3 regions of the Enterobacter sp. ECC_219_Taxon_10 genome follow, and region 1 is predicted to be linked to each of the others. Evidence: predicted binding sites of a transcription regulator. Region 1 holds the regulator's gene; each other region holds the start of a gene.
The links. Region 1 encodes PurR, which represses purine synthesis genes. Its sites were predicted from a motif close to CANGCAAACGTTTGCNTG; they were not measured.
Positions count from the first base shown of each region.

Region 2: a site for PurR is predicted at 914-931, ahead of galS (HTH-type transcriptional regulator GalS). Genes of this name have one in related genera too.
Region 3: a site for PurR is predicted at 1,021-1,038, ahead of pyrD (quinone-dependent dihydroorotate dehydrogenase). Genes of this name have one in related genera too.

Region 1 is NZ_CM178005.1:2,112,398-2,114,601, reverse strand. Features, by position in the region: gene cydH (cytochrome bd-I oxidase subunit CydH) at 1-50, opposite strand, end outside; gene purR (HTH-type transcriptional repressor PurR) at 348-1,373, shown strand; gene punR (DNA-binding transcriptional activator PunR) at 1,391-2,204, opposite strand, start outside.
Region 2 is NZ_CM178005.1:3,305,674-3,307,877, reverse strand. Features, by position in the region: gene yeiB (DUF418 domain-containing protein YeiB) at 1-884, shown strand, start outside; gene galS (HTH-type transcriptional regulator GalS) at 1,040-2,062, shown strand.
Region 3 is NZ_CM178005.1:1,739,184-1,741,387, forward strand. Features, by position in the region: gene AC4ICF_RS08200 (sulfonate ABC transporter substrate-binding protein) at 1-316, opposite strand, end outside; gene ssuE (NADPH-dependent FMN reductase) at 309-884, opposite strand; gene pyrD (quinone-dependent dihydroorotate dehydrogenase) at 1,133-2,143, shown strand.

The DNA.
Region 1 (2,204 bases):
GCCAGCACAACAACGGTGGTGAACAGCGAAAACTTCAGATCGGAACTCATCAATTTTTCTCCTTTTAATCCCCCCACGAAAAGTGAGCTTGCTCATTTTTGCACAGATTCCGTCAAAAATCTTCCTGGATTTATACTGATAACCACTTTACCTCTTCCCCTTTTCATCAAGATAGGCCAAAATTCCACGCTAAATTTATTAGCGTACCGGCCATTGACCCCCTCCTGACGTCCCGTGTCGTTTTCCTGGCGTGCCGCAATCCAAAATTGCGTGATAAGGGTGAGAGAAGGCAAACGTTTACCTTCAAGTTTTTCAGGAGTTTAGGATATGGTCTGGAGTGACATTTAATGGCAACAATTAAAGACGTAGCAAAACGCGCAAACGTTTCCACTACAACCGTATCACATGTAATTAACAAAACCCGCTTCGTGGCGGAAGAGACGCGCAACGCGGTCTGGGCAGCGATCAAAGAGCTGCACTATTCGCCAAGCGCGGTTGCGCGCAGCCTCAAGGTCAATCACACCAAGTCCATTGGATTACTGGCGACCAGCAGTGAAGCGGCCTATTTTGCCGAGATCATTGAAGCGGTGGAGAAAAACTGCTTCCAGAAAGGCTATACCCTGATTCTCGGCAACGCATGGAACAGCATTGAAAAACAGCGTGCCTACCTGTCGATGATGGCGCAAAAGCGCGTGGATGGCCTGCTGGTAATGTGTTCCGAGTACCCGGAATCCGTGCTGTCGATGCTGGAAGAGTATCGCCATATTCCGATGGTGGTGATGGACTGGGGCGAAGCGCGCGCGGATTTCACCGATTCGGTTATCGATAACGCCTTTGAGGGCGGCTATATGGCCGGCCGTTATCTGATTGAGCGCGGCCATCGCGAGATTGGCGTGATCCCGGGTCCGCTGGAGCGCAACACCGGCGCGGGCCGTCTGGCCGGCTTTATGAAAGCGATGGAAGAAGCGCTGATTACCGTGCCGGAAAACTGGATCGTGCAGGGCGACTTTGAGCCGGAATCAGGCTACCGCGCGATGCAACAGATCGTCTCCCAGCCGCACCGCCCGACCGCCGTCTTCTGCGGGGGTGACATCATGGCGATGGGCGCCCTCTGTGCGGCCGATGAGCTGGGTCTGCGCGTCCCGCAGGACATCTCCGTGATCGGGTATGACAACGTGCGCAACGCGCGCTTCTTCACGCCAGCGTTGACCACCATTCACCAGCCGAAAGATTCGCTGGGTGAAACCGCCTTCAATATGCTGCTGGACAGGATCGTCAACAAACGTGAAGAGTCGCAGTCCATTGAAGTTCACCCTCGCCTTATCGAACGCCGTTCCGTCGCGGATGGCCCGTTCCGCGACTACCGTCGTTAATCTCATTGCGGAGCCAGTCAGGCTGGCTCCCTCAGCCATTCCCGGTTAAGCGTTTCGCTGTCCCCCAGATAATCCAGAAGCCAGGCCATCGCCGGGGAAACATCATTTTGTTGCCAGGTGAGGCAGCAGGCCGCATCCGGGAATGGATTCTCCAGGGCCAGCTCAACCCACTCACCGGTGTCGATTCGTGGTCGCGCAAAATGAACGGGTACCATCGCGACGCAGAGCCCGGCGCTAAGGCACGTCGCCGACGATTCCCAGTCAGGGGCCACCACCCGCCGCTGGTTGTCCAAAAGCCATGTGATACGCTTGGGCAGCGAGCGGGAGGTATCCTCCAGCACCAGCGACGGCCAGCCGCGCAGCGTATCATCGCTCAGCGGCCCTTCCATCTTCGCCAGCGGATGATCGCTTGCCACCACGCATTTCCAGCTCAGCATCCCCATATCGCGAAAGGCGTAACGCCCCCCGACCGGGATCGCCTGAGTGGCCCCAATGGCCATCTCTGCCCTGCCGTCCGCCAGCGCATCCCAGACGCCGTTGAACACCTCCTGCGAAACCCGCAGTTCGACGTCAGAAAAATGACGGTAGAAATCGACAATCATCTGCCGGGTGCGCTCGGGCTTAACGATGTTATCCACCGCAATGGAAAGGTGTCCCCGCCAGCCGTTCGCGATCTGCTGGCACTGTTCGCGGGTGATCTGCATTTTTTTGATAACAGAACGCCCTTCCTTCAAAAACCACGCCCCTGCAGGCGTTAATTCCACATCACGATGTCGCCGTTCAAACAGCGGTACCGCCAGCCAATCCTCAAGCTGACGTACGGTATAGCTG
Region 2 (2,204 bases), 1.2 Mb from region 1:
TCATCCTCGGGTTTATCCACGGCCTGTTCTTCTGGGATGGTGATATTCTTCTCGCTTATGGGTTAGTCGGGCTGATCTGCTGGCGGCTCATTCGCGATGCGCACAGTGTGAAAAGCCTGTTTAACACCGGCGTGATGCTCTATCTCATGGGGCTCGGCGTTCTGTTTTTGCTGGGGCTGATCTCCGGTGATGCGACAAACCGTTCCTGGATCCCGGATGCCGCTAACCTCCAGTACGAGCAGTACTGGAAGCTGAAAGGCGGTACGGAAGCGATAAGCAACCGCGCGGATATGCTGGGCGACAATCTGCTTGCCCTGGGGGCGCAATACGGCTGGCAGCTGGCGGGCATGATGCTGATGGGGGCGTCACTGATGCGCACCGGCTGGCTGAAAGGGGAGTTTAGCCTGCGTCACTACCGCCGCACCGGGGCGGGTCTGGTTCTGATCGGCGTGCTGATTAATCTTCCGGCGGTGATTGCGCAGTGGCACCTCCACTGGGATTACCGCTGGTGCGCGTTTCTGCTCCAGGTACCGCGTGAGCTCAGCGCGCCGTTCCAGACTATCGGCTATGCGGCGCTGATCTATGGTTTCTGGCCGCAGCTCTCTCGTCTGTGGATCGCCAGCGCCGTGGCCTGCGTAGGCCGTATGGCGTTAAGCAATTACCTCCTGCAAACGCTGCTCTGCACCACGCTTTTCTATCGCTTTGGCCTGTTTATGAAATTCGACCGCCTCGGGCTGCTGGCGTTTGTTATTCCGGTCTGGGTGGTTAACCTGGCGTTTTCTGTTATCTGGCTGCGTTATTTCCGCCAGGGGCCGCTGGAGTGGGTGTGGCGTCAGTTAACCGCACATGCTTCAGGGGTATCATTGAATAATACATCCAGATAACGATCTGGATCACAATCATTAACAAAACGGATGTAAGCGTTTTCATGAGTGTGACCTTCTTCACGTAGTCCCCTTTCGCTCGCTGCCAAAATAGCCACCTTGCTAAACACAGGGGGTGTCTGTGAGTTGCTGCAATCCTTTGAAGGATGGTGAATATGATCACCATTCGTGACGTCGCCCGTCTGGCGGGCGTTTCTGTGGCTACCGTCTCCCGCGTGCTGAACAACAGCGCGCTGGTCAGCCCTGAAACCCGTGAAACCGTAATGAAAGCCGTGACCCAGCTCGGATACCGACCAAATGCCAATGCCCAGGCGCTTGCAACGCAGGTCAGCGATACCATCGGCGTGGTGGTGATGGACGTCTCGGACGCCTTTTTCGGTGCGCTGGTAAAAGCGGTCGATGTGGTCGCCCAGCAGCATCAGAAATATGTGCTGATTGGCAACAGCTATCACGAGGCAGAAAAGGAGCGTTATGCGATTGAAGTGCTGATCCGCCAGCGCTGCAACGCTCTGATTGTTCACTCAAAAGCCTTAAGCGATGAAGAGCTGGCCGGGTTTATGGAGCAGATCCCGGGTATGGTGCTGATCAACCGCATCGTCCCGGGCTATGCCCATCGCTGTGTCGGGCTGGATAACGTCAGCGGCGCCATGATGGCCACCAAAATGCTGATCAATAACGGCCATCAGCGGATCGGCTATCTGGCGTCCAGCCATCAAATTGAAGATGACGCGTTGCGGCGTGAGGGGTGGCAAAACGCCCTGAAAGATCACGGCATTACGCCATCAGAAAGCTGGATCGGCACCGGAACGCCGGACATGCAGGGCGGTGAAGCGGCAATGGTGGAATTGCTGGGCCGAAATCTGCAGCTTTCCGCGGTGTTTGCCTATAACGACAGCATGGCCGCGGGCGCGCTGACTGCGCTGAAGGATAACGGCATTGCGGTGCCACAGCATTTGTCATTGATTGGTTTCGATGATATTCCGATTGCCCGTTACACCGACCCGCAGCTCACCACGGTGCGCTATCCCATTGCTTCTATGGCGAAACTGGCGACCGAGCTGGCGCTACAGGGAGCGGCAGGGCTGCTGGATCCAGGGGCAACGCACTGCTTCATGCCGACGCTGGTACGTCGTCATTCCGTCGCGGCCCGGCAAATTGTGGTTCCGATCACTAACTGATTACATCAGGTGATGTAACCGTTTTCAATCTGTGAGTAAATTCACAGTATCTTAACAAGGCGCTGACTATGATGTCAGCGTTTTAGGGGCTGAAACGCTATGTAACGGTGATTATTCACTTTCACTATAGCCAATGTGCCGC
Region 3 (2,204 bases), 370 kb from region 1:
GTTCTACGCCGACATATACCAGGTCTGCCCCGGCAGCCTGAGCAAAAATAGGCGGGATATCGCCCGTGCTGCCCAGATCGATACTGCCGACGTTCAGCGCTTCAAGCATCTGTGGCCCTGCCGGGAACTCTACCCAGGAAAATTTGGTGTCCGGGAAGCGTTTTTCCAGCAGCTGGTGGCTTTTTGCCAGCACCATGCTGACGCTGCCTTTCTGATAGCCAATGCGTAAGCTGTCCGGTGCGGTTTCTGCAGCCTGCGCCAGCGCGGTGAACGCCATCAGGCCAGCCAGTCCGAGGTAGGTTAAGGTTTTAAACATGTGCGACTCCCTGCGGCGGATTAAAAGAAGGAACCTGGATATCCCGGCGATGCAGCGCGTGCCAGAAGGTTTCCAGCGCAGCATCAAGGCGGGTTTGCAGATTCGGCGTAAAGTGCGGCTTATGCTGGTAGTCAATGACCTGTGAATCATCCGCGAAAACCCCGTGGAGGATCTCCTGAGCCTTCAGGGCGTTCAGCACCGGCTTCAGGGCATAATCCACCGCCAGTAAATGGGCAACCGTACCGCCCGTTGCCAGCGGCAGAACCACTTTGCCGTCCAGTGCGCGCTCGGGGAGAAGATCGAGCAGGGTTTTCAGCGCGCCCGAAAACGAGGCTTTATAAATCGGGGTCGCAACGATGAGGCCGTCCGCTTCCTTGAGCTGCTCAATGAGGGTTTTCAGCGCGGGGCTGTCGAAGCGGGCATACAGCAAATCTTCAGGTTCGAAGTTATGCAGATTCCAGTGGCACACTTCCACGTCGAGGGCGTTGAGCTTTTCACGAGCATATTCCAGCAGGGCGCTGGAGCGCGAAGGGAATCGTGGACTTCCGGCCAGGGTAATGACGCGCATACTTCCTCCTTATAACTAATTGTTTGCTTTTATCTAACATTCATAACAATTTTCAGGAGTGTGACATCGCGCGGTTATTCCACTAAATGATTTATCCGCAATTAAAATGCGAAAAAGCGCATAAGAAATAGACAGGGAGGTAAACGATTGCGTTTTACGCCGATTTTTTGCCGCAGGTCAATTCCCTTTCTGAGCGGGATCGCCCATAATCCCCTCCCGGTTTGCACACCGGGAATCCAGGAGAGTTCATGTACTACCCCTTCGTTCGTAAAGCCCTTTTCCAGCTCGACCCCGAGCGCGCTCATGAATTTACATTCCAGCAATTACGTCGTATTACCGGAACGCCTTTGGCCGCTCTGGTGCGTCAGAATGTGCCGGAAAAACCTGTGCAGTGCATGGGTCTGACCTTTAAAAACCCGCTGGGTCTGGCGGCGGGTCTGGACAAAAATGGCGAGTGCATTGATGCTCTGGGCGCGATGGGCTTTGGCTCTATCGAAATCGGTACCGTCACGCCGCGCCCACAGCCGGGAAATGACAAGCCGCGCCTGTTCCGCCTGGTTGAAGCCGAAGGGCTGATCAATCGCATGGGCTTTAATAACCTCGGTGTTGATCACCTTGTTGAGAACGTAAAAAAAGCCCATTTTGACGGGATATTAGGCATCAATATCGGCAAAAATAAAGACACGCCGGTAGAGCAGGGTAAAGATGACTATCTGATTTGTATGGAAAAAGTCTACGCCTATGCCGGTTATATTGCGGTGAATATTTCTTCACCCAATACCCCGGGGCTGCGTTCCTTACAATATGGCGAAGCGCTGGACGATCTTCTGAGTGCCATTAAAAATAAGCAAAATGAACTCCAGACGATCCATCATAAATATGTTCCGGTCGCGGTTAAGATCGCCCCGGATCTTTCTGCCGAAGAATTGATCCAGGTTGCCGACAGTTTGGTTCGCCATAATATTGACGGTGTGATTGCAACGAATACCACGCTCGATCGTTCGCTCGTTCAGGGAATGAAAAACTGTGACGAAGCGGGTGGGTTAAGCGGACGTCCGGTACAATTAAAAAGCACCGAAATTATTCGCGCTTTGTCTGCGGAATTAAAAGGCCGTTTACCGATTATCGGCGTCGGCGGTATCGACTCGGTGATTGCTGCGCGCGAGAAGATGGCGGCCGGTGCATCACTGGTGCAAATCTATTCCGGCTTTATTTTTAAAGGACCGCCGCTGATTAAAGAAATCGTTACTCATATCTAATCTTTTCTCTTAATCAGACAACCAGGGCTTTATTTCCAGCCCTGGTTGTTTTATATTCCGT